4 regions of the Viridibacterium curvum genome follow, and region 3 is predicted to be linked to each of the others. Evidence: predicted binding sites of a transcription regulator. Region 3 holds the regulator's gene; each other region holds the start of a gene.
What was found. The regulator sigma-54, encoded in region 3, starts transcription at its own class of promoters, with help from an activator protein. The targets are predictions, from matches to a motif close to TGGCACGCTTNCTGCTNA.

Region 1: nifH (nitrogenase iron protein) is a predicted target of sigma-54. The motif match lies at 3,933-3,950, and genes of this name have one in related genera.
Region 2: nifE (nitrogenase iron-molybdenum cofactor biosynthesis protein NifE) is a predicted target of sigma-54. The motif match lies at 2,632-2,649, and genes of this name have one in related genera.
Region 4: nirB (nitrite reductase large subunit NirB) is a predicted target of sigma-54. The motif match lies at 4,492-4,509, and genes of this name have one in related genera.

Annotation. Positions count from the first base shown of each region.
Region 1 covers NZ_BAABLD010000017.1:506,857-514,303, forward strand. Annotated here, with positions in the region: gene nifK (nitrogenase molybdenum-iron protein subunit beta) at 1-1,124, opposite strand, end outside; gene nifD (nitrogenase molybdenum-iron protein alpha chain) at 1,231-2,688, opposite strand; gene nifH (nitrogenase iron protein) at 2,883-3,764, opposite strand; gene ABEA02_RS18800 (group II truncated hemoglobin) at 4,208-4,663, shown strand; gene ABEA02_RS18805 (hypothetical protein) at 4,647-5,243, shown strand; gene ABEA02_RS18810 (NAD(+)--dinitrogen-reductase ADP-D-ribosyltransferase) at 5,425-6,255, shown strand; gene draG (ADP-ribosyl-[dinitrogen reductase] hydrolase) at 6,248-7,180, shown strand; gene ABEA02_RS18820 (nitroreductase family protein) at 7,394-7,447, shown strand, end outside.
Region 2 covers NZ_BAABLD010000017.1:485,453-492,899, reverse strand. Annotated here, with positions in the region: gene ABEA02_RS18720 (AAA family ATPase) at 1-1,328, opposite strand, end outside; gene ABEA02_RS18715 (response regulator) at 1,351-1,830, opposite strand; gene ABEA02_RS18710 (hypothetical protein) at 2,085-2,402, shown strand; gene nifE (nitrogenase iron-molybdenum cofactor biosynthesis protein NifE) at 2,681-4,132, shown strand; gene ABEA02_RS18700 (hypothetical protein) at 4,143-4,526, shown strand; gene nifN (nitrogenase iron-molybdenum cofactor biosynthesis protein NifN) at 4,519-5,943, shown strand; gene nifX (nitrogen fixation protein NifX) at 5,953-6,354, shown strand; gene ABEA02_RS18685 (NifX-associated nitrogen fixation protein) at 6,373-6,849, shown strand; gene ABEA02_RS18680 (CCE_0567 family metalloprotein) at 6,982-7,179, shown strand; gene fdxB (ferredoxin III, nif-specific) at 7,272-7,447, shown strand, end outside.
Region 3 covers NZ_BAABLD010000008.1:1,043,797-1,051,243, reverse strand. Annotated here, with positions in the region: gene ABEA02_RS12675 (efflux RND transporter permease subunit) at 1-883, opposite strand, end outside; gene ABEA02_RS12670 (efflux RND transporter periplasmic adaptor subunit) at 880-2,379, opposite strand; gene recA (recombinase RecA) at 2,620-3,636, shown strand; gene recX (recombination regulator RecX) at 3,670-4,134, shown strand; gene lptB (LPS export ABC transporter ATP-binding protein) at 4,115-4,837, shown strand; gene ABEA02_RS12650 (RNA polymerase factor sigma-54) at 4,856-6,361, shown strand; gene hpf (ribosome hibernation-promoting factor, HPF/YfiA family) at 6,372-6,698, shown strand; gene ABEA02_RS12640 (PTS sugar transporter subunit IIA) at 6,852-7,337, shown strand; gene hprK (HPr(Ser) kinase/phosphatase) at 7,306-7,447, shown strand, end outside.
Region 4 covers NZ_BAABLD010000007.1:10,035-17,481, reverse strand. Annotated here, with positions in the region: gene ABEA02_RS06455 (bifunctional protein-serine/threonine kinase/phosphatase) at 1-1,342, shown strand, start outside; gene nirD (nitrite reductase small subunit NirD) at 1,421-1,756, opposite strand; gene nirB (nitrite reductase large subunit NirB) at 1,770-4,298, opposite strand; gene ABEA02_RS06440 (methyl-accepting chemotaxis protein) at 4,852-6,462, opposite strand; gene ABEA02_RS06435 (cache domain-containing protein) at 6,499-6,963, opposite strand; gene ABEA02_RS06430 (hypothetical protein) at 7,216-7,447, shown strand, end outside.

The DNA of each region.
Region 1 (7,447 bases), on a different contig from region 3:
TCACCGTAGAGGGCGTAACGCTTGCCGTGCAGGTGAGCTTGCGAGTCAGCCATGGCATCGACGAGCAGGCCACGTTCGCGTTCGAGCACGGCGGGGATGGGCTTGCCGGTGAGGCGCGAGATTTCCATCAGGAAGCGGTCGGTGCCGGCCACGCCGATGGGGCTATTGAGCAGCACGACTTCCTGGCCGTGTTCAGCAATGAACTTGGCGGTCTTTTCGCAGGAGAACTCCTGGAAGATGATCGTGGCCTTGGCGTTCAGCGCGCGCTCGACGGTCTCCTTGGTGGTGCCGCCTTCGTACATGCGGAACTCGCCATCGGTCGGGGTCGACCAGGTCTCGGACGGGTCGCAGATGATGTTGTACTCGACACCGAAGAGATCCATGATGCGCTTGATCTCTTTCATGTTGCCGACGACGAAGCCGTCGAAGCCACCGATGAAGTTGATGGCTTCACCGGGCACGCGCTCGAGCTTGGCCGTGGTGTCGGCCTTGCCGTCCCAGAAGTGACGCAGGATGCCCAGCAGCGCGTTGTCGTAGCCGGTGATGTGGCTGCCGACGAAGGCCGGGGTGTGGGCGAAGGGCACGTCGAATTCCATGGGCACGCTGCCCTTGTCCTTCGAGGTCTTGATGAAGGCGTTCAAGTCGTCACCGATCACCTCGGCCATGCAGGTGGTCGACACGGCGATCATTTCGGGCTTGTACAGGTTGTAGCTGTTGGCGAGGCCGTCGATCATGTTGTTGAGGCCGCCGAACACAGCTGCGTCTTCGGTCATCGAGGAGCTGACGCAGGACGTCGGTTCCTTGAAGTGACGCGAGAAGTGCGAACGGTAGTAGGCAACACAGCCTTGCGAGCCATGCACGAACGACAGCGTCTTGTGGAAGCCGTTGGCGACATACACGGCGCCCAGCGGCTGGCAGGCCTTGGCGGGGTTGACCGTCAGGGCTTCGCGCTTGAAGTTCTTTTCCTTGTAGTCCTCGGTCTTCGTCCATTGGACGATTTCCTGGATCTTGGCATCAGGGTGATTGAATTCGAACTCTTTCTTCTTGGTGGCGAGCATCTCCTGGTATTCGGGCTCGCGGAAGAGGTTCTCGTGATCGAGGATCTTGTCGGCGGATTGCGGCATGATGATTCTCCTGAAAAGGATAGTGAGGAGTTGGGAGTCAGGAGTGAGGAGGACGTGAGGCGAGGTGTTACTCCTCACTCCTCTCTCCTCACTCCTCACTGGTTACTTACTTCTTCCAGGGCGCCTTCGACAGACCCCAGATCGGCGCGTTGATGGCCATGTCCATGTCGCGCGCAAAGATCGCGAAGCCGTCATAGCCGTGGTACGGGCCGGAGTAGTCCCAGCTGTGCATCTGGCGGAAGGGCACGCCCATCTTCTGGAAGACGTACTTTTCCTTGATGCCCGAGCCGACGAGGTCCGGCTTGATCTTCTCGACAAACTTCTCGAACTCGTAGCCCGTGACGTCGTCATAGATCAGCGTGCCGTCCTTGACGTAGTGCGTGGTACGTTGATAGTCGTCGTTGTGGCCGAATTCGTAGCCGGTGCCGACCACTTCCATGCCCAGGTCTTCGTAGGCGCCGATCACGTGACGCGGACGCAGACCGCCCACGAACAGCATGACCTTCTTGCCTTCGAGGCGCGGACGATAGCGGTCGATGACGGCTTGCATCAGCGGCTTGTACTTCTCGATGACCTTCTCGGCATTGGCCTTGATGGTGTCGTCGAAGTGCGAAGCGATTTCTCGCAGCGACTCTTCGATCTTGGTCGGGCCGAAGAAGTTGTACTCAACCCAGGGAATGCCGTACTTCTCTTCCATGTGGCGGCTGATGTAGTTCATCGAGCGGTAGCAGTGCAGGACGTTCAGCTTGGCCTTCGGAGTGTTCTCGAGCTCGGCGATGGTGCCGTCACCCGACCACTGGGCGATGACGCGCAGACCCATTTCTTCGAGCAGAATGCGGCTGGACCATGCGTCACCACCGATGTTGTAGTCGCCGATGATGGCCACGTCATACGGGGTGGAGACGAAGTCGGGGCGCTTGTTCGGATCGGTCTTGTCGAACACCCAGTCACGCACCGCGTCGTTGGCGATGTGGTGGCCGAGCGATTGCGACACGCCGCGGAAACCTTCGCAGCGCACGGGAACGATGGTGTGGCCAGCGTATTCCTTGCTCTTCTTCTTCGACACGGCTTCGATGTCGTCACCGATCAGGCCGATCGGGCATTCCGACTGCACCGTGATGCCCTTGTTGAGGGGGAAGAGTTGCTGGATTTCGTCCATGATGACTTCGAGCTTCTTGTCACCACCGAAGACGATGTCCTTTTCCTGGAAGTCGGACGTGAATTGCATGGTCACGAAGGTGTCCACGCCGGTCACGCCGATGTAGTAGTTGCGACGCGCAGCCCAGCTGTACTGGCCGCAGCCGACGGGGCCGTGCGAGATGTGGATCATGTCCTTGATCGGACCCCACACCACACCCTTGGAACCGGCATATGCACAGCCGCGGATGGTCATCACGCCCGGCAGGGACTTGATGTTGGACTTCACGCCGCAATCCGACTTGCCTTCTTCGTGCACGTTGAGGTGCTTGGCGCGCTTCTTGGCCGTTTTTTCCGGATAGGCCTTCAGCACCTCGTCAATGAGGGCTGCGTTCTGGGCCTTCTTTTCGTCAATGGTCATGCTCATTTCTAAATCTCCTATATGCGGGAGCGGAGGGTGGAGAGCCGGGGTGCACGCTGGCGGTGAGTGCCGGAGCCAGGAAAGCCACGAAACCAAGCGCAAGGCCGTCCAAAGCTTTCCTGGCGCCCCCCAGGGGGGCCGGAGTTGCCGCTTGCGCGGCAACTCCGGGGGGCAGTAATGACCCCCTCGACTCTCAGTGCTTAGGCAGCCAGATCAGCAGCGGTCTTGCCAACTTGCGACTCGTCGATCTGCTTCATGATGCCGTGCTCCATCAGCAGGTCTTCGAGCTGGTCCATGGTGATCGGCGTCGGGATCGTGCCGTTGCCCTTGTTCGCATGGATCTTCTGGGCGAGCTGACGGTATTCGTTGGCTTGCTTGGAGTCCGGTGCGTACTCGAGCACGGTCATGCGGCGCAGTTCAGCGTGTTGCACGATGTTGTCGCGCGGCACGAAGTGGATCAGCGTGGTGCCGAGCATCTTGGCCAGCGATTCAGCCAGTTCCAGTTCCTTGTCGGTCTGGCGCTCGTTGCACACCAGGCCGCCCAGACGCACGCCACCCGAGTTGGCGTACTTCAGGATGCCCTTCGAGATGTTGTTGGCGGCGTACATGGCCATCATTTCGCCGGACATGACGATGTAGATTTCCTGAGCCTTGTTTTCGCGGATCGGCATTGCGAAGCCGCCGCACACCACGTCACCCAGGACGTCGTAGGAGACATAGTCCACGCCGTCGTAGGCGCCGTTTTCTTCGAGGAAATTGATCGAGGTGATCACGCCACGGCCAGCGCAGCCAACGCCCGGCTCCGGGCCACCGGATTCAACGCAACGGATGTCGCGATAACCCACCTTCATGACGTCTTCCAGTTCCAGGTCTTCCACGGAACCGGCTTCAGCGGCCAGCGACAGGATGGTGTCCTGGGCCTTTGCGTGCAGGATCAGGCGGGTGGAGTCGGCCTTGGGGTCGCAGCCGACGATGAGGATCTTCTGACCCATTTCGGCGAGGGCGCCAAGGGTGTTTTGCGAGGTGGTGGACTTGCCGATACCACCTTTGCCGTAGAAGGCGATTTGACGAAGGTCTGACATGTGATTCTCCTGACAAACAGATGAGCAGTTAAAAGTGGTCGCAAAAATTTTTTGCCCTGTTGGGTGTGGTTCTTGCGCTTTACCGTGCCCCGGATGCAGCCCCTAACGCCTTTTCTTGCTCTTCGTATCTGCGACTCGTCGGCGAGACATGGTCGGTGCAGGCTCCTTTCAGCAACTGGCGTGCCACCCTCTTGAAATCCTCTTGAAAGCCTTTATTTGCGCGGGTTTTCGGGCGATGCCACAAAACTATCGAGGTGATAGTCGGGTGTGACAAATGCGACAAAGGCATTGCGCCTGTCACAAAGCACACGGCGCCATAAAACCGCGCCTGAAAGTCGACAAACGCGCGTAGAAGCGCGCCAGTGCTGGGTTTGTGTGCGACAGACAGTTGTCGGGTACGGGCCTTGCTGATAAGGGTTCGTATTCGCTACAGCCCGCCAGCAATGAACACGCCCATCGCGCCAATCGTGGCCTCGGCCCCGAGCACCGACAACCCCGCCAATCCGCACTTCACGCGGATCGGTGGCGTACCGGTCATCGCGCAGCTGGTGGAGCGTTTCTACTTCCATATGGACACGCTGCCCGAGGCTGCCCGCATCCGCGCGATGCATCCGCCCAACCTCGGGCCGGTCAAGCAGGTTCTGGTGGGCTTCCTCACCGAATGGATGGGAGGCCCCCAGGCTTACTCGGTCGAGCGCGGCCACCCGCGCCTGCGTCGCAAGCATCTGCCCTTCCCGATCGGCGCTGCCGAACGCGACGCATGGATGCTGTGCATGCGCACCGCCTTACAAGAGACCGTGCAGGACACGGCGCTCATTGCCCAACTGGAGCAAGCCTTTTTCAAAACCGCAGATTTCATCCGCAATGACGAGGATCACCACCATGACCACCATCGATAAAACCGCCTTTGCGTCCCTCGAAGCTGAAGGACGACTCCTCAACGCCGTGTTCAAGGGGCCGACCGCAACCGCCGGGCGCTTCGGGTTCCGCGGTGACATCGCCATCGAGTTCCAGCAGCAGAAGGCCGACGAGAAGCGCCCGCCTGAAAAGTGCGTCGAGCAAGTCATCGCCGCCTGCCAGGAAGGCGAAGTCGGCTTCAGCTTCCTGGGCGGCTTCCTGCTCTCATTCGGCTACATCAAGCTGCTTGCCGAAACCCTGGGCGAGAAGCTCACGCCGACCGGCAAGTACATCCTCTACTGCGACAACATCGATCTGTCGAAGAAGTACGTCATCAACTACGCCGGCGCCACCTTCTACATCCTGCCGATCGACGAAGCGACCGTGTACAACGAGCTGCTCGAAATCTTCTATCTCGAAAAGAACGACCTCAAGAAGCTCGACACAGGCGGCAAGACCGAAGCCGTGGTGAATGGCGGGCTGAAGTTTGTCGGCGACAAGAAGTTCATCCAGAGCACGTATGACGAACTGCTGACGCTGATGGGCCCCGTGCGCAATCCGTACGAGAATCGCCCCGTTTAAGGGTCTGTCATTCCCGCCAGCTTTACCAGCGGCATTGCCGCACTTCGCTCCCCTCCCCCGCTTGCGGGGGAGGGGCTGGGGGAGAGGGCTGGCGCGGGAATCCAGTGGCGTTGCGTGAAAGTCGCTGGATTCCCGCCTGCGCGGGAATGACGCCCTTTGTTGCACTCGCCACTCGCCCGCCATGGCTGCCCGCGACGAAGGTCTGATGCTTGAGCACCAGCCCAGCCGCTGGTATTCCACCAACATGGTGGGTATACCGGCAGATCTGGTCGCGTCGGTCGCTTTCAACGAGCATCCACAAGCCCTGCGCATTGCCGGCACGCGCGAGGCGAATGCGGGCCTGTTCCGCCTGCTGGATGACGCCGTAGACCAGGCTGACGCGGCCGACCGCTTTGCGCATTACATGGACGCCGTGTTCGGGCTGGAGAAGCCCGACCCCACGCAGCCACGCCCCCGTGAACGACGCTTCCGTGCCAGCTATCTCAAACTGCTGCAAGGCTGGGGCTTCGACTCCAACAGTCCGCAGGGGGCTGTGCTCAAAGGCTGGGTGGAGAGCCGCTTCGGCATCACGCCTTCGTTCCACAAGTCGGCGCTGGACCGCTATCCCTCACCCGCCTGGACGGGCTATCTCGAAGAGAAGTTCAACAGTCGCTTCCACAACAACTGCATCAACATGCAACTGGATGCGCTGTACGAATTCTGCCAATGGAGCCTCGTGCGTTTCGCACATCCGCTCTGCCGCCTCATGTGGCGCGGCACCAACCACATGGAAGAGCAGATCCTCAGCGGCTCGCTGCGGAGCCGCGAGTGCATCACGCGTCTCAACAACCTCGTCTCGTTCAGTCTTGATGCCGAACGAGCCAGCGAGTTTGGCGACTGGGTACTGAAGAGCGACGTCCCGGCCTGCAAATTGCTGTTCTTTCCCGGCCTGCTGAACGACAAGGTGCTCAACGCCGAAGGCGAAGCCCTGGTCATCGGCGGTCTTTATCGCGTGGAGGCACGTTATGGTTGATCTGGTTCTCGAACGCCCTGCCCGTCTGCCTGAGGCCCCGCCGCTGTCGCTGCTCGACCGCGCCCTCGGCGCCTATCTGGGCCTCGCCATCGGCGACGCGCTGGGCGCCACGGTCGAGTTCATGACTCCGCGCGAGATCATGACCACCTATGGCACGCATCGCCATGTCATCGGCGGCGGCTGGCTCAAACTCAAGCCCGGCCAGGTGACAGACGACACCACCATGGCGCTCGCGCTGGGGGACGCCATCGTCAAGGCGCGCGGCTGGGATCTGCGCGAAGTCGCCGAACACTATGCGGACTGGCTGCGCGGCATGCCGGTCGACTGCGGCAACACCTGCCGGCGCGGCATCCGGCGTTACATGCTCGACGGCACGCTCGAAGCTGCCTTCAACGAGGGGGACGCCGGCAACGGCGCCGTGATGCGCAACCTGCCCGCCGTGCTCGGCTTCCTGCACGACGATGCACAGCTCGTGCGCCACAGCTTTGAGCAGGGCCGCGTCACGCACAACCACCCGCTGTCCGACCTCGCCAACGTGGCCATTGCGCGCATGACGGCATCCCTCCTGCGTGGCGAGCCCGTTACCCAGGCCAAGCGCATTGCCGAAGAACTCGCCGCGCAGGAGCCGCGCTTCTCGACCAGCCGCTACAAGGGCCGCGCCACCGGCTACATCGTGGACACCATGCAGACCGTGCTGCACCACTTCTTCACGCACGACGATTTCGAGAACTGCGTGATCGCCGTAGTCAATCGCGGTGACGATGCCGACACCACCGGCGCGCTGGCCGGCATGCTCGCTGGCGCACGCTTCGGCCTGCGCGCCCTGCCTCGCCAATGGCTGCGCAAGATCGACCCCGACATCCGCCACCGCATTGAAGTGCAGACGCGACAGCTGTTGGGGCTCGCGTTCCCGAGGAAGGTGTGATGGGCGAACACACGCTCCAGATCCCGCGCATCGTCATTCCCGCCAGCTTTACCAGCGGCATTGCCGCACTTCGCTCCCCTCCCCCGCATGCGGGGGAGGGGCTGGGGGAGAGGGCTGGCGCGGAAATCCAGCGTCTTTCAACGACTCTGAATTCCCGCCTTCGCGGGAATGACGGCTGGGAAAGAACGCACTTTCAAGGCAGGAAGCACTGACATGCTCGACGAACGCCTGCAAACCCTCTTCGCCTACCACGAGCGCAGCAAACAC
Region 2 (7,447 bases), on a different contig from region 3:
TTGGCGGTCATGTTGTCGTCGCGACGGCGGATGTAGACGTCGGCCTCGTCGATCAGCATCACGGCGCCCCAGCGCTGCGCGCGGGTGAGCACGTCTTTCAGCGCGGTTTCCATCGCGGCGACGTTGAGCCCGAGCTGGCCGGAGTGCACGCGGTAGAGCGGGCGGCGGATGATCTCGGAATACACCTCGGCGGTGAGCGTCTTGCCCACGCCTGCAGGCCCCGCACACAGCACGGTGGTGCCGCCGGATTTGCCGGCGACGATGTCGTCCATGAGTACGTCCATCTCGGCGGTGAGGATGTCGATGAGGTCGGTCTGCTCGGGCGGCAGTACGAGCTTCTGTTTCAGCTGTGGCTGCCAGGCGTAGGGCTGCATGTCTTCCACGTGCACCCACAGGTAGTGGTGCAGGTCGAGGTGGAACATGAGGATGAAGGGGTGGATGGGCAGCTGCGTGAAGAGGCCTGCGGGCAGGGCGGCGCGTTCGTCTGCGACTTCGTCTTCGTTCTCGTAGCGGTTGCTCTTGGCAGCGCGGCGCAGGTAGGGGCCGAGTATGTCGCCGGGGGCGTCGAGCGTCAGCGTGCGCGAGGCGAGGATGCTTTCATCATTGACGAGGCGCGCCGTGCCGCCGCTGGCGGAGAGCACGATCACGTCCTTGCGTGACCAGTCGGTGTCGTGGTGCGTGGCATTGGGGTCGGCGGTGTAGAAGCCGGTGCCGCTGCCCGAGAACTGCTCGCCGTAGCGGCCGCGCCAGTCGTAGTAACGCTCGGTGACGGCGTCGTACTGGGCGATGAGTTCGGGTGTTTCTTTCAGGAAGCCCTTGGCGGCGAAGATCTCGCTGATGGTGCGCCCCGTGGCGTCACTCGCGTAGATGCGCACGATCTGGGTGGCCAGGGAGCCCTTGGCGTTGGCCTTGAGTTCGATGAAGACCTTGCCGGTTTCGTCTTGCGAGGGCGGGGTGTAGTCAATGCGCGTGACCACGTAGGGCAGGGGGCGCGTGGTCATGTTGGCGCTGAACAGCCAGCCACGGATGGCCTCTTTGGCGAGGTAGCGGGCAATGGCGGGCACCACGCTTTCGAGCTCGTTGGCGCCGAAGCGCGGACCACCGTCGGCGAGTGCGCGGCGCACGGTAGCGAGATGCGTGGCACGCGGCGCAGTGGCCGGGCCAGCCTCGGCGAGCAGCTGCTCCAGCTGGTCGAGCGCGGAGGCGGGCAGCTGCTGGATGTCGAGTTCGACGCGGTCGGAGAAGCGCAACTGCTCCTGCACGAGGTGGAGAGTGGGGTCGGCCGCGAGCAGGGGTTCGGCAAAGCGGCGTTCGATCATCAGCTTCATGGGCTTGCTCCCGGTGACTGGCTCAGCGCACGACTACCGGAATCGACAGGGCAGCACGACGACCGATCTGGGCGTCGACCTTGCGGCGCACGTTCTCGACCTTGAGCGGGCGCAGCAGGGTGCTGACGGCGCCGAGCTCCAGTGCGCGCTTCACCAGCGGCTCGTCGGCGTCGAAGCAGACGACGAGGATGCGCACGTCTTCGACGGCTTCGCGCAATTGGGTAACAACGGCTTCGCCTTCGGCCTCCAGCGTGGCGAGGCCCAGCAGCACCAGTTCGGGCGGCGCGGTCTTCGCCTTGGCGAGGGCTTCGGCGGCGGTAGTGAAGAGGTGGGTCTCCATCTCGTCGGCGAGCATGAACTGCAGCGCCGTGCTGGTGACGTCATCGCAGTCGAGCACGAAGACGCGCTTGTTCTCGACGGCACGCTGGGTATCGACACCGATCTGCATGATGGCTTCCTCTCTCTGTGCGGTGTGGGGCGCGAGCAGATCAGCAATCTTCATTCCCACATTGCAAAGCCGCATGGCACAAGGCTTTGCGGGCGACGAGGTGGAGAGCAGGGTGCGCCGCGTCGCCTTTGTCGCGCGGGCTTTGTCGTGTTTGTCGCAGCGCCGCATGGCGCGGGCTGGCCGGTGCGTGGGCCGTTTGTCACAAAGGCGCATGGGGACTCGCTCTGCGGGCTTTGCATGGCTGGCGGCACGCGTCCTGCTACTGGCCGTTGCCAGCGAACGGTGAACACACCTGAAGGAGCCCGCACATGAGCACGACATTCATCCGCCTCACGAGCGACGGACGTCGCATCGAAGTCATCGACGGCGTGGTTTGCCTTGACGGCCACCCGGAAGCCAAGGAACTGGTGGCGCTCGACGAGCACCCCAACCGCCAGGCGATTGCGCGTGCGGTGCCTGGTGCGAGCCACGTGGCGAACCGCCTCATCTTCACGCTCGACGAAGCGCACAAGGTGAACGACGCGCTCAACGAAGCGCGTCGCGATCTCGACCTCTCGCCTGTCGCCATTAACCGCCGTCTCAAGGACGTGATGTTCCATCGCGCCAAGATGGAAGGCGTGGAGTGATTCCCGCGCGATTCACCGCGATGCTTTGTCAACGACGCCTCGCCGTGCAGCAGCACTGTCTCGGGTCGTTTTCGCGCCTCGCGGCGAATCACGCGGGAATCGTGGAGCAGGGTGCGTGTGCGATGGCTCATGCAAACCCGACAAAGAGCCTTGTCGCAAAGCTTGCAAGCCCACGCCAGCGGCGCCGGGATCTGATGCCAAGTTGTTGATATCACTAGAAACACGACGCTGGCACCAATCCTGCTGAAGCAGGGTGTCAGCTGACAGAGAGGTGTGCCATGGATGCACGGGTTTCCAGCAAGATTCAGGACGTGTTCGAAGAACCGGCCTGCGAGCACAACCAGAACAAGTCGGCCAAAGAGAAGAAGAAGGGCTGTACCAAACAACTGTCGCCGGGCGCTGCGGCAGGTGGCTGCGCCTTTGACGGCGCGAAGATTGCGCTGCAGCCCATCGTCGATGTGGCCCACCTCGTGCACGGCCCGATTGCCTGCGAGGGCAACTCGTGGGACAACCGCACGTCCTTCTCCAGCAGCGCGACGCTCTATCGCACCGGCTTCACGACCGACATCAACGAGCTCGACGTGATCTACGGTGGCGAGAAGCGTCTCTTCAAGTCGGTGCGCGAGATTGTCGAGAAGTACAACCCGCCCGCCGTCTTCGTCTACCAGACCTGTGTGACCGCACTGATCGGTGACGACATCGAGGCAGTGTGCAAGAAAGCGACCGAGAAATTCGGCACGCCGGTGATCCCCGTGAACTCACCGGGTTTCGTCGGCCCCAAGAACCTCGGCAACAAGCTCGGTGGCGAAGCCCTGCTTGATTACGTGATCGGTACGGCCGAACCCGAATACACCACGCCTTACGACATCAACATCATCGGCGAGTACAACCTCTCCGGCGAGCTGTGGCAGATCAAGCCGCTGCTCGACGCGCTGGGCGTGCGCATCCTGTCGTGCATCTCGGGTGACGCGAAGTACAAGGAAGTCGCTTATTCGCATCGCGCCAGGGCGTCGATGATGGTGTGCTCGAAGTCGATGATCAACATCGCGCGCAAGATGGAAGAGCGCTACGACATTCCCTTCTTCGAAGGCTCGTTCTACGGCATTGGCGACATGAGCGAGACGCTTCGCGAAATCGCCCGCCTGCTCATCCAGAAGGGCGCGCCCGAAGAGCTGCGCGACCGCACCGAAGCGCTGATCGCGGTGGAAGAGAAGCGCGCCTTCGAGCGCATCGCATCGTTCCGTTCGCGCCTCGAAGGCAAGAAGGTGCTGCTCATCACCGGCGGCGTGAAGAGCTGGTCGGTCGTCGCCGCGCTGCAGGAAGCCGGCCTTGAAGTGGTGGGCACCAGCGTCAAGAAGTCGACCAAGGAAGACAAGGAAAAGATCATGGAGCTGATGGGCCAGGACGCCCACATGATCGACGACATGACGCCGCGCGAGATGTACAAGATGCTCCGCGACGCGCAGGCCGACATCATGCTCTCCGGTGGTCGCAGCCAGTTCATTGCGCTCAAGGCCAAGATGCCCTGGCTGGACATCAACCAGGAACGCCACCACGCCTATGCGGGTTACGAAGGCATGGTCAAGCTCGTCGAAGAAATCGACAAGGCGCTCTACAACCCCATCTGGGAGCAGGTGCGTCGCCTCGCACCGTGGGAGACCGAGCCCACGCCGCTGGTGAAGCCCGAACCTGAGCCTGCAGCGGCCCCCGTTGCCGCGCAGGCTGCCTGAGGTCGCAATCATGGACAGCAGCCTCACTCACTTCGTCGCCTACCCGCTGGCCATTGTCAGCCTGGCCTTCCTCTACCTGCGCGTGCTGCTGGAGTGCTGGCTGCATGGCAGGGCGGAGCAGCAATCGGCGGCGCGTCGTCAAATGCGTGATCAAACCCATAGCCACTGGGTTCCCGCCTTCGCGGGAACGACGGCATCGGGCGCGATCTCTCATCATCGTCATTCCCGCGAAGGCGGGAATCCAGTGTCGTCCGAAGCGTCGCAAAGTCGCTGGGTTCCCGCTTTTTCCCTCTCCCCCATCCCCTCTCCCGCGAGCGGGAGAGGGGAGCGCCGTGCGGCTTTGCCGGTTTTAAAGTTGGCGGGAACGACGGATGAGGGAGGCGTTCATGGCTAACGTCGTCGAATCCAAGAAAGCCTGCGCGGTCAATCCGCTCAAGATGAGCCAGCCGCTGGGCGCGTGCTACGCCTTCATGGGCGTCGACAACTGCATGCCCATGATGCACGGCTCGCAGGGCTGCACCTCGTTCGGCCTCGTGCTGCTGGTGCGCCACTTCAAGGAAGCCATCCCGCTGCAGACCACGGCGATGAACGAGGTGAGCACCATCCTCGGGGGCTTTGAGAACATCGAGCAGGCCGTGCTCAACATCAAGAAGCGCGCGAACCCCAGCGTCATCGCGATTGCGTCGACGGGCCTCACCGAGACCAAGGGTGACGATGTCGACGGTTATCTCAAGCGCATCCACAACAAGCATGGCGAAACACTGGACGGCACGAAGATCGTCTACGTGTCGACGCCTGACTACGTCGGCGCGCTGGAAGATGGCTGGGGCAAGGCTGTGCTGTCGCTGGTCGAGGCTTTCGCAGAGCCCGCTGCCGAGAAAGACGCGAAGCTGGTGAACGTGCTGCCCGGCAGCCATCTGACGCCGGCCGACATCGAAGAGCTGCGCGAGATCATCGAAGCCTTCGGTTTGCGTGCGATCTTCCTGCCCGATATCTCCGGCTCGCTCGACGGGCACATCCCCGAGAACTTCACGCCGACCACGCTGGGCGGTACCACGCTCGCGCAGATGCGCAGCATGAGTTCGGCAGTGGCCACACTCGCCATCGGCACGCAGATGACGGCGGCCGCCACGGCACTCGAAGACAAGGCCGGCGTGCCGTTCCGCGTCTTCGACCGCCTGTTGGGCCTCGGTGCTGTGGACGAACTGATGAGCCATCTCAGCCAGATCTCCGGTCAGCCGGTGCCCAACAAGTACCGTCGCCAGCGCGGCCGGTTGCAGGACGCGATGCTTGACGCGCACTTCTGGATCGGCAGCAAGAAGCTCGCCATTGGTGCCGAGCCTGATCTGCTGTTCTCGCTCGGCATGCTCGCCTACGAGATGGGGGCCGTGGTCACCGCAGCGGTGACGACCACGCATTCCGCCGTGCTCGCCGGCCTGCCCATCGAAGAAGTGCTGATCGGCGACCTCGAAGACCTCGAGACGCGCGCCAAGGCCACCGGCGCCGACGTCTTCATCACGCATTCCCATGGCCGCCAGGGCGCAGCGCGACTGGGTATTCCGCTGCTGCGCACCGGCCTGCCCATGTTCGATCGCCTCGGCGCCTCGCATGTCTGCATGGTCGGCTATCGCGGCACACGCGAGCTCATCACGCTGTGGGCCAACACCTTTCTCGAAGCCGAGCATGTGGCCCAGCCACACGACTGGCCACTTCCCGAAGAGAGCCTTGCTGCCGCCAAGGGTGGTTCCTGCGGTACGGGCTGTGGTTGCGCCAGCAGCCCCAGTGAGCAGTCAGCAATTGATTTTTCATAGGAGCGCATCATGAAAGTCGCCTTCTCCACGCAGGACAAGCAAAAGGTCGACGCCCACTTCGGCTGGGCCAAGCACATCGCCGTGTATGACGTCACCAAGGACGGCTACAGCTACATCGAGACCTTCGACTTCGGCGGCAAGCTCGACGAAGACGGCGACGAAGACAAGCTTGCACCCAAGCTCGAAGCCATCAAGGACGTCGCCATCGTGTACGTCGCCGCCATCGGCGGCTCGGCCGCCGCGCGCGTGGTGGCCAGCAAGATCCACCCGATCAAGGTGCCGCAACCCGAACCCATCATGGACATCCTCGAAAAGCTGCAGGAAGTCCTCAAGGGCACGCCCCCTCCCTGGCTGCGCAAGGTGATGCAGAAGGACGAGGCACGCGAACTCGATTTTGAAGACGAGGCTTGACTGAGAGGTAAATGAGACATGGCTGAAACACTGGAACTCACCGCTGAAGACGCAGCGGCACTTGAGACCCCCTTCATCAAGGAACTGATCAAGGTGTGGCGCGCGCAGGACACCCACGGCACCTGGGAAGGCAAGAGCGACACAAAGATGCTCGCGCCCTACATCCTCACGGCCGAAGCGCGCCGTGCGCTGCCCATCATGGGCGACCCGGATCCCGAAACGCTCTGGCACATCGAGCTGTTCTTCAACGCCGTCGGCCTCACCATCGAGCGCGCCTGCAAGGTGATGGTCACGCCGATGATGAAGATGTCGCACGAAGGCTTCGGCCGCCAGGTGCTCATCGCCGGCCGCCTGATCGTGGTGAACAAGCAACTGCGTGACGCCCACCGCTTCGGCTTCCCCACGCTCGCCAAGCTCGCCGAAGCTGGCACCAAGTACGTCGATGAAGGCGTGGGCATGGTGGAGAAATTCAAGGACGTAGCGACCTACAGCTAATCGCATCTGCAGGAGCGGGACTGCCGCTGTTGCCATGTAGGTGCGCCTTCAGGCGCACAAGTCCGGCTGAAGCCGGACCCACATTCAGCTATCGAGGCCGCAACCGCAGATTGAGCACGAAAGGAGCAAGCAATGGAAGACCTCGACACCCTCAAGGCACGAGTGAAGAAGCTCAACGCGCAGGCCACGCAGGCCAAGATGGATCTGCACGACCTGTCCGAAGACCTGCCGACCAACTGGGAAAAGATCCTCGAAGTTGCGCAGATTGCATTCGATTCTCACAAGGCGCTGATGGCAGCGCGCAAGGATCTGGCCGCTGCGACTGCCTGAGCAGCGCCACGATCGGAAAGAGCAACAGGCAGTACCGACCGCCCCGGCTTCCCCTCCTCCGGCTGGGGCGGTCACCCCGAAAGGAAAGCATCATGGCCATCTATTCCGTCACTTTGCCCAGCGGGCAGATCTTCACGCCGAAGTTCGTTGCCGACCTCAACCAGGAAACCTGTATCGGCTGTGCGCGCTGTGTGAAGGTCTGCGCGAACAACGTGCTGGCGCTCGCCGGCATGACAGAAGACGGCGAACTGATCCGCGTCGACCCGGA
Region 3 (7,447 bases):
CCACCGTGTTGGCGTCGGGCTGACGCAGCACCGACAGGGTGATGGCCCGCTCGCCATTCACCCACGCTGCCGTGCGCTGGTTCTCGACGCTGTCCTCAACCTGCGCGACGTCCGACAGGCGCACCGGCAAGCCGTTCTTGACGGCGACGATGCTGCGCGAGAACTCGGCGGCATTCTTCAGAGACTCGTTGGCGTTGATGACCAGCGCCTGACGCGGGCCTTCAAGCGATCCAACGGGCGAATTGCCGTTGAAGGACTTGAGGGCCGCCGACAGTTCGGCCAGCGTCAGATCATGTGCGGCGAGCTTTTCAGGATCTGCCTTGACGCGCACTGCAAAGCGTTTCTGCCCGTTGATGTTGACCTGGGCGACGCCGTTGAGGGTGGAGAGCGTCGGCGAGATGACGTTGTCAGCGTACTCGTTGAGCTTGTCCATGGGCATGGACGGTGACGACAGCGCGATGAACAGGATGGGATCATCTGCCGGATTGACCTTGCGGTAGGTTGGCGAGGTCGTCATCTCGGACGGCAACTGACGCGTGGCGCGGAACAGCGCGGCCTGCACGTCGACGGCGGCGTCATCGATGTTTCGTGCGGGGTCGAATTCCAGCGTGAGGTTGGTACTGCCCAGCGTGTTCGTCGAGGTCATCGTCCGCAGGCCGGCGATGGTCGAGAACTGGCGTTCCAGCACGGTGGCGACCGAGGCCGCCATGGTCTCGGGGCTGGCGCCCGAAAGCTGGGCATTGACGTTGATGGTCGGCTGGTTGAAAGACGGCAGTGCCGAGATCGGCAGCTTGAACATGGCGATCCAGCCACCGATGATGATGGCCAGCCACAACAGGGTTGTGGCGACCGGGCGGTCAATCGCGTGTTCAGCCAGTTTCATTGCCCGCCTCCTGCAGCGCGACGCTCACGCCAGCGCTCGATTATCTTCAGCTTTTCTTCGTCACTGAGGCCGGCCCAGCGCTCGGGATCACGCGGCGTGAAGCCATCGGGAAGTGCGACGCCCTTACCAGCGGGCCTGGCTGCTGCCTTGTCGCCACTCGCTGCGGGCTTCCCGGCCGGCTTGTCGGCAGCCGGTTTGCCGCCGACTTTGTCGCCGCCCGATTTGTCAGAGCCCGCCTTGTCGGCCGACGACTTGTCGCCACCCTTGCTCTCGGCTGCCGGACCGGACTGATCACCGCCACCGCGACGGCCGCCACCCCGCTCGCCATTGCCCTTGACCTCGAAGACCTTGCTGCCCGGGCGCAAATTGGCTGCGCCTTCCAGCACCACCTTCACGTCGGCATCAATGCCTTTGACGATGGCATTGCGGCCGGCAATGCGCACAAGGTCGATGGGCTGCTGCTTGACCGTCATGTCTTCATTGACGATGTAGACGAAGCGGTTGTTCGGGCCATTGACTATGGCCTGCGGCGGCAGCACCAGCGCGTCTTCGATCATGCCTGCACTCGCACGCACGGTGACGTACTGTCCCGGCCACAGCTTGCGACCACTGTTCGACACCTCGGCCTTGACGCCGATGGTGCCGGATATCTTGTCGACCGTGCTCTCGACGAAGATGACACGCCCTTTGACCGACTCGTCACGCTGCCCAGGCACTTCGACCTGCACGGGCACCGTGCCCTTGTCGAGTGCGGCCTGCAAGCGCGAAAGATCGCGCTCTGGCAAAGCAAAGCTCACCGCAATCGGGTCGAGACGCGTGATCTTGACCATGGCTGTCGTGGCATTCGCCTGCACCAGCGAGCCGGGGCGTACATCGATGCGGCCCACGCGGCCCGCAAAGGGCGCCTTGATCTTGCTGTAGGACAGCACGACCTTGACCTGCTCCAGCGCCGCGCGGTTCTGCTCCAGCGTCGATTGCAGGGTTTCGAGCTTGTTGCGCGAGGTATCCACGGTCGCGCTCGAAACGAACTTCTGGTTGAACAGATCGATGTTGCGCGCCAGTTCGCGCTCGGCGATCACGATTTGCGCCTGCGTGCCGGCCAGGGTCGCCTCGGCCTTGCGAACGTTGGCGACATCCTCCCTGTCATCCAGCGAGAACAGCAACGCGCCGCGACCAACCTCCTGACCTTCGCGCACGTGGATCTCGGCGACCGTGCCGGTTTTCTGCGTGCGCACGTCCACTTCATCGATAGGCAGCACGTTGCCCTGTGCCGCCAGCACCACCGGCACGGATTCGATGCGCGACTTGACGGTCGTCACCGCTTGCGGCCGCGCGGCACGATCGCCGCCCGCGGCAGGACCGCTCTGGCTTGCCGGCGCACTTGCCTCGGCAGACACGCCCTGCGCCGCCTTTTCCCCCTCGTTCTTGTTGCCGGAACCACACGCGGCCAGTGTCAACGCCAGCACGGCGGACCAGGCTGTTCTTTGTACTTGCATCACTTCCGACCCGGCGTTGCCGCCGCGTCGCCCTCATGGAGTCATTCGTGAATGGGCCGGAATGGCCGGATCCTGCTCAGTCCCTCATCTTCTACGATTCGCACAACCCGCGCCAGCGTTGAAGTATTTCCAATTGTTCGCGGTAATTCACATCGGTTGCTGTGAAACGCGGCACGCCTTACGCAAGGTCTATGCCATAATTTCCGTGAGCGCCCGTCACTGCAGACATTGAGGATTGAAATGGACGACAACAAGTCAAAAGCCCTGGCCGCCGCATTGGCACAGATCGAAAAGCAGTTTGGCAAGGGTTCCATCATGCGCATGGGCGACGGCAAGCTGGAGGAAGAGATCCAGGCCGTATCGACCGGTTCGCTGGGGTTGGACATCGCATTGGGCATTGGCGGCCTGCCGCGTGGCCGTGTGGTGGAAATCTACGGCCCGGAGTCTTCCGGCAAGACGACCCTGACCCTGCAAGTCATCGCCGAGATGCAGAAAATCGGCGGCACTGCGGCCTTCATCGACGCCGAACACGCACTGGATGTGCAATACGCAGCAAAGCTGGGCGTAAATGTCGGCGACCTGCTGATTTCGCAGCCGGACACCGGTGAGCAAGCCCTTGAAATCGCCGACATGCTCGTGCGTTCGGGCGGCGTCGACATCCTCGTCATCGACTCGGTTGCCGCGCTGACGCCCAAGGCCGAAATCGAAGGCGAGATGGGCGACCAGCTGCCGGGCCTGCAAGCCCGCCTGATGTCGCAAGCCCTGCGCAAGCTCACCGCCAACATCAAGCGCACGAATACGCTGGTCATCTTCATCAACCAGATCCGCATGAAGATCGGCGTGATGTTCGGCAACCCCGAAACCACCACGGGCGGCAACGCACTGAAGTTCTACGCCTCCGTGCGCCTCGACATTCGCCGCACCGGTACGATCAAGAAGGGCGAGGAAGTCATCGGTTCCGAGACCAAGGTCAAGGTCGTCAAGAACAAGGTCGCGCCCCCGTTCAAGGAAGCGCATTTCGACATCCTCTACGGCGAGGGCATCTCGCGCGAGGGTGAGATCGTCGACATGGGCGTGGATCACAAGTTCGTCGACAAGTCCGGCGCCTGGTACGCCTATCAAGGCGAGAAGATCGGTCAGGGCAAGGACAACGCCCGCGAGTTCCTGCGTGAGCACCCCGAGACCGCACGCGAGATCGAAAACAAGATCCGCGAAGCTGTCGGCGTCGCAGCCATGCAGGCCGTGGCCGCCGAGTAAGCCCGGCGTCCGCGGATCTGACCGGAGCCCGCAGTGAAGAAGCCCGCCTCCTCCCTCACCAGCACTGCACTGCGTCTGCTCGCCACCCGCGAGCATTCGCGGCAGGAGCTGCGGCGCAAGCTGGCTGCGCGTGCCGATGAGGGCGATGACGTGGAGGCCGTGCTGGACCGCATGGCAGAAACAGGGCTTCAGTCCGACGCGCGCTTCGCCGAAAGCTATGTGAGATCACGCGCCGGACGACTGGGCAGTGCCCGCATCCGCCGCGAGCTGGGTGACCGTGGTGTGACGGAAGAACTCGCCAGCACCGCACTCGGTGAGGTACTGGTTGAAGACGAACTGACACGCGCACGGAGCGTGTGGAAAAAGAAATTCGGGCAGCCGCCCGTCGATGCGAAGGACTGGGCCAGGCAAGCCCGCTTTCTGCAGTCGCGCGGCTTTTCGGCGGAGCTGATCCGCAAGTTGCTGAAAGATCCCGTGCATGAGTTTGTTGAAGGTTGAAGGCGTCCGCAAACGTTACAAAGCCCGCACCGTGGTCAAGGACGTGTCCTTCCAGGTCGGCGGCGGCGAAGTCGTCGGCTTGCTGGGCCCAAATGGTGCGGGCAAGACGACCTGCTTCTACACCATCGTGGGTCTCGTCAAGGCAGATGGCGGCCGCATTCACCTGAACAGCACCGACATCACCCACCTGCCGATGCACCGTCGTGCGCAGCTGGGCCTGTCCTATCTGCCTCAGGAAAACTCGGTGTTCCGCAAGCTGACGGTGACGGAAAACATCCTCGCCGTCCTCGAATTGCAAAAGCTCGGCAAGGACGAGCAACGGGGTCGCCTCGACGAACTGCTCGACGAGCTCAACATCGGCCATCTGCGCGACGCCAATGCGATATCCCTGTCTGGCGGCGAACGCCGTCGCGTCGAAATTGCGCGCGCACTCGCCACCAACCCCAAACTGATCCTGCTCGATGAACCCTTCGCGGGCGTCGATCCGATCGCGGTGATCGACATCCAGAAGATCATCGGCTACCTCAAGGCACGCGGAATCGGCGTATTGATCACCGACCACAACGTGCGCGAAACCCTCGGTATCTGCGACCACGCCTGGATCATCAATGCCGGCGAAGTGCTGGCGGGCGGTCGTCCGAACGAGATCGTGCAGAATGACCAGGTTCGCCAGATCTATCTGGGTGAACATTTCCGGCTGTAAATCACGCATCATCCAGTCATGAAGCCCTCGCTCCAGTTACGTCTCTCCCAACAGCTAGCGCTTACGCCTCAACTCCAGCAGTCCATCAAACTGCTGCAGCTGTCCACCCTGGAGCTCAATACCGAAATCGAGCGCATGCTGCTCGAAAACCCTCTGCTCGAACGCGATGGCGCCGAGGAGGGCGAAGATGTCGCACCGATGCAGGACGTGCCCACGGCAGAGGCTGCGACAGCAGCCAGTGAACTGTCCGACCGCCACGCCAATGGCGAAGAGGACTTCGAGCCGCAAACCACCGTCGAAATGCCCGACACCATTACCGAGGCCTACGACTCGGTGTCGGACGACGACATCGGCGAGGCTGCCGAATGGCGTGCCGAAGCCACGGGCAGCGGCAGTGGCAGCAACGACAGCGACGACGACAGCGATTTCCAGGAGTTCCAGGCCGCAAGCACCAGCCTGCGCGACCACCTTGAGCAGCAGCTCGCGCTGATGCCCTTCTCGGACCGCGACCGCGCCTTGATCCGCCTCATCATTGAAGCGCTCGAAGACGACGGCATGCTGGCGCAGGAGCTTGAAGAGCTCCTCCCCCTGATCCCCGAAGAATGGGAAGTCGAGCTCGAAGAGCTGGTCACGGCTTTGCGCCATGTGCAGCACTTCGACCCCGTGGGAATCGGCGCCCGCAGCCTGCAGGAATGCCTGTTGCTGCAACTGAAGGCACGCGACAAGAGCCCCACGCGCGATCTGGCCATGGGCATCGTCGAGCACTGTCTCGAACAGCTCGCCGCACGTGATTTCGTCAAGATCCGCCGCCGCCTGGGCTGCGATGACGACGGCCTGCGTGCCGCACACGAACTCATCTGCAGCCTCAACCCGCATCCGGGTGCCCAGTTTGCGCCGCTGGAAGCGCGTTACATCGTGCCGGATGTGATCGTGCGCAAGTACCGTGGCGCCTGGACGGCTAACCTGAACCCCGAGGCCATGCCCAAGCTCAGGATTCACCGGGTCTATGCCGATATCCTTCATCAGAACCGTGGCATCAGCGGCTCGCTGTCCACGCAACTGCAAGAGGCAAAATGGCTGATAAAGAACGTCCAGCAAAGATTTGACACGATCCTGCGCGTGTCGCAGGCTATCGTTGAAAGACAGCGCCAGTTCTTCGACCACGGTGAAGTGGCCATGCGGCCCCTGACCCTGCGGGAAATTGCCGAAGAGCTGGAACTGCACGAGTCCACGGTGTCGCGGGTCACCACACAGAAGTACCTGGCCTCGACGCGTGGGATTTATGAACTGAAGTATTTCTTCGGCAGTCACGTGTCTACGGACACGGGCGGTGCCTGCTCCGCCACGGCGATTCGCGCGCTGATTCGCCAGATGGTCGCAGGGGAAGACGGCAAAAAACCGCTGTCGGACGCAAAGATTGCCGAGATGTTGGGCCAGCAGGGTATCGTGGTGGCTCGCAGAACCATCGCGAAGTACCGCGAGTCACTCAATATTCCGCCGGTCAGTCAGCGCAAAACGATCTAGGAGTTCGCTTATGAACCTGAATATCACCGGCCACCACCTCGATGTGACGCCCGCCATCCGCGAATACGTCACAGGCAAGCTAGACAGGGTAATCCGTCACTTCGACCATGTGACTGCGACGCATGTCATCCTGTCTGTCGAAAAGCTCAAGCAGAAGGCCGAAGTTACGGTTCATGTCCGCGGCAAGGACATCTTCGTGGAAAGCAGCAACGAAGACCTTTACGCCGCCATTGACGCCATGATCGACAAACTCGATCGCCAGGTCGTCAAGCACAAGGAAAAGTCGTCCGACCATACCCGCGACGCCATCAAACACCAGCAAACTGCAGAAGGCTGAGCCCCTGCGACGGCTCTCTCCCGCACAGGGAGAGGGCCGCTTCAGCACAAACCTCTCGTTCATCTCGACGCTGCCTGTCCGATCAGGCAAACTTTCCCCCCTCTCTCGCCAACTCGCGGAATACCAGGCGCCGAAGCGTCCGTACTACCTGCAATGAACCTGATCTCCAAGATCCTGCCTGCTGCCAACGTTGTCATCGACTTTGCTGCCAGCGACAAGCAGACAGTGTTCGAGTCTGCCGGCGTCATGTTTGAACGCCAGGCCGGTGTATCCAGCAAGCTGGTGACCGATGCGCTGGCCCAGCGTGAGAAGCTCTGCTCCACCGGGCTTGGGCAAGGCGTCGCTATTCCGCACGGCCGCATCAAGGGCCTCAAGTCGCCGCTGGGCGCCTTCATGCGCATGGCCGAAGCGATCAACTTCGATGCCCCGGATGCCAAGCCCGTCGGTCTCATCTTCATCATGCTCGTGCCCGAGCAGGCCAACGAGGCGCATCTGCAGCTGCTGTCCGAGCTCGCCACGATGTTCAGTGATCGCGAATTCCGCGATGCGCTGACGGAATCCGCCGACGCGCGCGCGCTGCACAGCCTCTTTGCCGAGTGGGACGCCAATGCGGCGAACCAGCGTCGCCCAGCTGTTTGAAGCCAACCGGGCCGCGCTGCGCCTGCGCCATGTCGCAGGCCGGCTCGACACCCATATCACCGTTCACGATGACCGCGTGTGGGCAGCCGACCTCGTCGGCCACCTCAACC
Region 4 (7,447 bases), on a different contig from region 3:
ACACGTCGGCGATTCGCGCACCTACCTGCTGCGCGATGGCGAACTCAAGCGCCTGACGCAAGACCACATCTGGGAGCACCCGGAACTCGACACGGTGCTGTCACGCGCTGTCGGTCTCGACCAGCGTCTGTCCCTGGATTTCAGTGAAGGCGAGCTGCAGGAAGACGACTGCTTCATTCTCCTCACCGATGGCGCCTGGGGCACGCTGCGCGATGCCCGCATCCAGGCCATTGTCGAAAAGTTCGAAGACCCGCAGGAGGCCGCCTTCGCCCTCGTCGAAGCAGCGGTCGACGGTGGCGCTCAGGACAACTGCACTGCACTGGTCCTGTACGTCAATGAACTGCCCCGCGACACTTTGCGCGATTCGCTGGCGCGCATCCGCGAACTGCCGATCCCGGCGCGTCTCAAACCGGGGCAGGAGATTGACGGCCTGACCGTGCTCGACGTGATGCACGACTCGCGCGTCACCTTGCTCTACCGGGTGCGCTTGCCCAATGGTGACGTGGCCGTGCTGAAGACTTTGCACGACAGCGCTGACCCCCAGGACGCCGCCGCGTTGGCACATGAAGAGTGGATCGCCCGGCGAGTCACCGACGCGGCGTTCCCGCAAGTGATTCCCTGGACCGCCCGCAGCCAGCTCTACTACCTCATGACCTGGCACGAGGGCGAATCGCTCCGCCAGCGTCTGAATCGCGGCCATCGCTTCAGCGCTGCAGAGCTGGCCGATCTGGGCGAAAAGATCCTCAAGGGCCTCTCGTCACTGCACCGTCTCGGCATCATCCATCGCGACATCAAGCCGGACAACCTGCACCTCGGCGCTGATGGCCGCCTGCGCATCCTGGACCTGGGCGTTGCGGCATCCGATGGCCAGACCGAAGGCGAACGCTTTGGCGAGATCAACAACCCCGGCACGCCCAGCTACATGGCGCCTGAACTCTTCGCGCAGGGTGACGAGCGCCCCCGCGCCAACGAATCGAGCGATCTGTATGCGTTTGGCGTGACGCTATACGAGCTCGCCACACGAAAGTATCCCTATGGCGAGATCGAACCTTTTCAGCGCCCGAAATTCGGTGACCCGGTCCCCGCAACGCGCTATCGGCCTGACATTCCGGAATGGCTGGAGTCCATCCTGCTCAAGGCTGTGGCGCGCGAGGCTGTGCGGCGCTTTGAAACGGCTGAAGAAGTCCTGCTCGCCTTGCAGCGCGGCGCGCATCGCCCCCTGCAGGTGGCGCGCAGACGTCCGCTGATGGAACGCGACCCGCAGTTGGCGCTCAAGCTGCTGTGCGCGCTGTCGCTGTTCGGCAACGTGGCGCTGGCGCTACTGCTGTTCATGCGTAACTGAGCTTCTGCAGCGTGCTGAGGATGGAAAGCAGAACGCCCGGCAAATGCCGGGCGTTCTGCTTTGGCCTTGATTGCCTGCTCAGCTGACCGCCACCTGCACCTGCCCGCCCTCAACACGCACAGCATGCGCGCGAACGGAGTGCTGGGCCTCTTCAATGCATTCACCCGTGCTGAGATCAAAGTGGTTCTTGTACAGCGGTGAGGCCACCACCACGCGCTCGCCGATGCTGCCGATGAGGCCGCGCGACAGCACGCTGGCATTGGACTTGGGGTCAATGTTGTCGATGGCGTGGAATACCTCTGCCCCCACGCGGAAAACCGCAACGTGGCGGCCGTCTACGAGGGCACAAACGCCCGTGTTGGGAACGATGTCGTCCACTGCGCAGATGCTCGTCCAGTTCAGTGCTTGCGTCATGTGACGTCTCCTCTCAGGCTGTGGCTTTGTCGTCAACGGTGACGGCGATTTCATCTTCGCGCGCGGGTCGGATCTGGCCGCGCTCCTGCACGAAGACGATGCGCTGGTCAGCCTTGTCACTATTGACGAAGGTGCGGAAGCGCTTGCGAACCTCGGGGTTCGTCACGGCGGTCTTCCACTCGCACTGGTAGGTGTCGACCACATGTTGCATCTGCGCCTCGAGTTCAGCGCCGAGACCGAGCGAGTCGTTGATGATCACGTCCTTGAGGTATTCCAGCCCGCCCTCCATGTTGTCGCGCCATGTGCTGGTGCGTTGCAGGCGATCCGCAGTCTTGACGTAGAACATCAGGAAGCGGTCGATCATGGCGATCAGTTGCGGTTTGGTGAGGTCAGACGCAATCAGCTCGGCATGGCGCGGCTTCATCCCGCCGTTGCCACACACGTAGAGATTCCAGCCGCGCTCGGTGGCGATGACGCCGACGTCCTTGCCTTGCGCTTCGGCACATTCACGCGTGCACCCCGAGACACCGAACTTGATCTTGTGCGGCGCGCGCAATCCCTTGTAACGGTTCTCCAGCTCGACGGCGAGGCCCACCGAGTCATCCACGCCGTAACGACACCAGGTCGAGCCGACGCAGCTCTTCACAGTGCGCAGGGACTTGCCATAGGCATGACCCGACTCGAAGCCGGCGGCGATCAGCTCTTCCCAGATCAGCGGCAGCTGTTCCAGGCGCGCACCGAACATGTCGACGCGCGCACCGCCTGTGACCTTGGTGTAGAGGCCGTATTTCTTGGCGACCTGGCCGACAGCGATGAGGCCGTCCGGCGTCACTTCACCACCAGGCATACGCGGCACGACCGAGTAGGTGCCATCCTTCTGGATGTTGCCGAGGAAGTAGTCGTTGGAATCCTGCAGGCTGGCCAACTCGCCTTGCAGCACGAAGTCGTTCCAGCACGAGGCGAGAACCGATGCGGCCACGGGCTTGCAGATGTCGCACCCCAGGCCCTTGCCGTGCTTGGCCAGCAACTCAGAGAAGCTCTTGATCTGGCCAACGCGCACGAGGTGATAGATCTCCTGTCGCGAGTAAGGAAAGTGTTCGCAGAGGTGGTTGTTCACCGCCATGCCGCGCTTGGCCATTTCGGCCTTCATGATCTGCGTCACCAGCGGCACGCAGCCGCCACAGGTGGCGCCAGCCTTGGTGCAGCTCTTCATCTGGGCAATCGTCGTGGCGCCATCGCCCACAGCGGCACAGATCTGCCCCTTGCTGACGTTGTTGCACGAGCAGATCTGGGCAGCGTCGGGCAGTGCATCCGGTCCGAGCCCCGGCTTGGCCTTGCCGTCGCTGGACGGCAGGATCAGGAATTCGGGGTCAGCCGGCAGCGTGATGCTGTTGAGTGCCATCTGCAGCAGGGTGCCGTATTCATCGGCATTGCCCACCAGCACAGCGCCCAGCAGGCGCTTGCCGTCTTCGCTGACGACGATCTTCTTGTAGATCTGTTTGATCTCGTCGGTGTAGCGATAGCTGCGGCAGCCGACGGTGCGGCCCTGTGCGTCACCAATGCTCGCAACATCGACGCCCATCAGCTTGAGTTTGGTACTCATATCAGCGCCACCGAAAGCTGCGTCGCTCTGACCGGCGAGCTGACGCGCCACGATGCGGGCCATGTCGTAGCCTGGGGCAACTAGGCCGAACAGCTGATCGCGCCAGGAGGCACATTCGCCGATGGCGTAGATGTTGTCGTCGGACGTGCGGCACTGGTCGTCAATGACGAAACCGCCGCGCGGGCCAACCGCAAAAGCGTTCTGGCGCGCCAGCTCGTCACGCGCACGGATGCCGGCCGAGAACACGATCATGTCGGTTTCAAGGTGTGTGCCATCGGCGAACACCATGCGATGACGCGCCGTCATGCCATCGGTGATTTCGGTGGTGTTGCGGCTGGTGTGCACATTCACGCCCAGTGCTTCGATCTTGGTGCGCAGCATGCGGCCACCTTCGTCGTCGACCTGCACGGTCATCAGGCGCGGCGCAAACTCGACAACGTGGGTGTCGAGACCCATATCACGCAGCGCCTTCGCGCATTCCAGGCCCAGCAGGCCGCCGCCCACCACGACACCGCTGCGCGAGACCTTGCCGCCGGCAGTCATGGCCTCAAGGTCTTCAATGGTGCGATAAACGTAGCAGAACTCCCGGTCGTTACCCTTCACACCGGGGACAAAGGGCGACGAACCCGTGGCCATCACCAGCTTGTCGTAGGGCAGGACTTCGCCGTCCTGCGTAGTGACAGTCTTGTCGAAACGGTTGATGCCGACTACGCGGCTGTTCAGACGCAGTTTGAATCCGCTCTCTTCAAAGAAGCCGGGCTGGACGAGCGACAGGTCTTCCGCCGACTTGCCGGAGAAGAACTCGGAGAGATGCACGCGGTCGTAGGCCGGACGAGGCTCCTCGCACAGCACGGTCACGTCGGCGCCCGGCTGCAGTTGATGGAGTTCTTCGAGGAATTTGTGGCCCACCATGCCGTGGCCAGCAAGAATGATCTTCATGGTCTGTATCACTTCACCGGCCATGACGAAAGCTTGCTACGGCACGCAGAAATCACGTGCAGAAGGCCCCCGCGGACGCGGCTAATTGTCGGTTAGGAATGACCGGATGACGGGGATAAGGCTGCCATCCGGATTCCGCCGTCGTTGGCGGAGGCTTCGCTTCCAGGCTGCATCGCCTGCAAGCAAGCCTTGTCAAGCAGCATCCATGCCATCGGCTCCACCTTGCCGCATCGGGGCGGAAAAGATGATTTACAGCAATGCCTTAGAGGGAATTCCGCAAGGAACGCACAGCGCGGCCAACGTTGTTCCAGCGCGCCCAAGGCCGCACCAAGGGCGGGCCAGTTCGCCAACTTGGTGCCGGCGGAAAAAGTGGAGTCATAGGCCCGGGCCAACGGCAGGGCTGCCGCCCGCAGGACCACATTGCAGTCGACCACTGTGGCTGGGTCTGGGACTCGCGCTCGGGGTTAGTGACCAGAGGCGGAATACGTTGCCCGGAAGCGTGGCGGAGATTGCGCAGGACGCGTGCCCCACGCGCGGCGCCTGACGGGCGTGCTCAGACCCTGAACTTGCCTATGCCGTCGCTCAGCTGACGCGATAGCCCTTGCAAGGCTGTAGCGGTTGTCTGACAGCGCTGCGCGGAGCCGGCGTTGTCACTGCCCATGCTGGCGATGTTTTCCATGTTTTGCGCGATGCTGTCGCTGGCGGCCGATTGCTCGCGCGCTGCAACGCTGAGTTCACGCATGCGCATCATTGCCTCGTTGGCTCCGATTTCGATGGCGTGCAGCGGGTCGCGCAGCTGCTCCATGAGCTGAGCCCCCGCATCCACGCGGCTACGCGCGGCGCCCATTTCGGTCGCAGCGCTGACTGACTGGGTCTGGATGCGCTCAATGACCTGCTTGATATCCTGTGTGGCGTTGCTGGTCTTCTCGGCAAGCTTGCGTACTTCGTCAGCCACCACAGCGAAGCCACGACCGCTTTCACCCGCACGCGCAGCCTCGATAGCCGCATTCAATGCCAACAGATTGGTCTGATCTGCGATCTCGCGGATGACATTGGCAATACCGCTGATCTGGTTGGCGCTCTCACGCAGGGCCTCCATAGAGGCAGCCGTGGCATCCACCGTAGTGGCGATACCGCGCACCTCATCGGTAACTTTCATGACAAGGCTTACCCCTTGCTCGGCCGTGCGGGAGGTCTGCTCGGCGACATCAGTCACGGCAGATGCGCTGTCCGACACATGCGCGATGCTGACTGTCAGTTCCTCCACAACAGCAGCTGCGCTGCTGAGTGCATCTGACTGTCGCCCCACATTGCCACTCACGACATCGGCAGCCTGCGCCATATCGCGGCTCGCCGATTCAAGCTCCAACGCCGAACGACTCGCACTCGAAATCATCTGGCGCAAACTGTCCTGCATGGAGGAAAGCGCGCCAACCAGCTGCCCCACCTCATCATTCGCACCAGGCGCCACTGGCTGTGTGAGATCGCCGCCGGCAATCCGCTTGGCCACCATGATGGCGCTGTGAACGGGTTTGGCAATCGCACCTGCCATATAGGTACTAAGCATCACCGCGGCAACGACCGCGACCACAAACAGCAAACCGCAAACCATGTAGGCGGTGTTACGCACGGACAGCGCCGACTGATAACCCTCACGCGCAGCCTCAACCTCCAGCTGCACCCTCGCCGCGACGGTTGCCGAGACCAGCTTGAATTTGTCGTCCGCAGTCTGCATGCCGGATCGGCCCATGTTGGCATCCATCGATGCCATATCGATGGCCGTATTCAACGCCTTCTGGTAAGCCACGACATGACGGGCCAGCTTCTCCAGCATGCCCAGACTGTCTTCCTGCGCGCCCGCATCCGGCGTCGGCAACTTCGCACGCACGGCATCAAGACGATCATTGAGCGCTCTCAGGCGTTCAGCCGCCTTCTTCTCGCTCAAACCATCAAGGGCCGTAAACATGGCGTAGGCAGCAGCATGCACCGACAGCAACTCCGTTTCTATAGCCGTTGCTTGCTGAACGCCGGTAAACTGGTTCTCGAAAAGATTCTCCAACGCATTGCTGGTGTTGCGGAGCGCATAACCCGTCGCGATGCCAACGGCAAAAATCATGGCAACACAGCACATCGGCGCAATCAGCATGCGGTGGACGATTTTCATGCCTGTCTCCTGCGTTCAGTTTGCAGCGAAGACGATCTAGCGCTTGTAGATGCCGGCACAGACGATGTCCGAGCCCTGCAGCTGGCAGTAGGCCTGCTTGGGCAACACCTTCTTGGTCACCGGATCTGTAAAGGCATAGTCTTGCCAGAACTTACCCTTGCTCCTGGCGAGATCCACCCGCTCTTTGACGAATAGCTTGCCGTCCGGATCCTTGAAATCAATCAGGTCCTTGTCGACCATCTTGGGGTTCTGGCCGTGTGCCAGCACTTTGCCAGTCATGTCATAAACGACCGGGTAGAGGTCACGATCGATCCATTTGGGATCTTTGTCCGTGATCTCCTTGAGCGCTTGGGCGCGGTTAGCCTTGATGGCCACAATCGCTTTGCCGACCATGGCTTCAGCCTCTTTGGCCGTCGCAAACTCTTCGGCACCGATAGCCGGGACGCCTGTCAGGGTGATGATCAATGCCAGCGCTGCGCGAATGACTGCAAATTGCCTCATGGTTCGCCTCCGGAAGATGTTGACACCTGCCGCGACGACAGGCTCCAGAATGCATAACGACGCCCCCTGTCAAAGCTTGAGGTGCTGCATTGCGATAAGCGCAAAAACTGTGCGTGACCTCCCTCACGACACAGTTAGTTTCGAAATTCACCAAATTCTACGACCTTAGTAAAATTGCTTCCCCGATAATCAAACAGGCACGCGGCAGCCCACGGCCGCGATAAGCCTGCATCACAACAAGGTCAGAGGGTCATGTCATTCGAAATCGAAACCACCTCGTTCTGCGAGAACGGCATCAGTCCGCGCTGGGTCTGGTGGGTACGCGGCATCGCCGGCACCGAACGCTTCGGGCTGGTCGGCACGGATGAGCATGGCAAAGGCTTGTTCCTCTACGAACACGAAGGCGATCGCCAACCGCGCCGTGAGACCCTAATGGCACCCGAGCACTTCGCCATGCCAAGCACATGCAGCAAGAGCGAGGCCA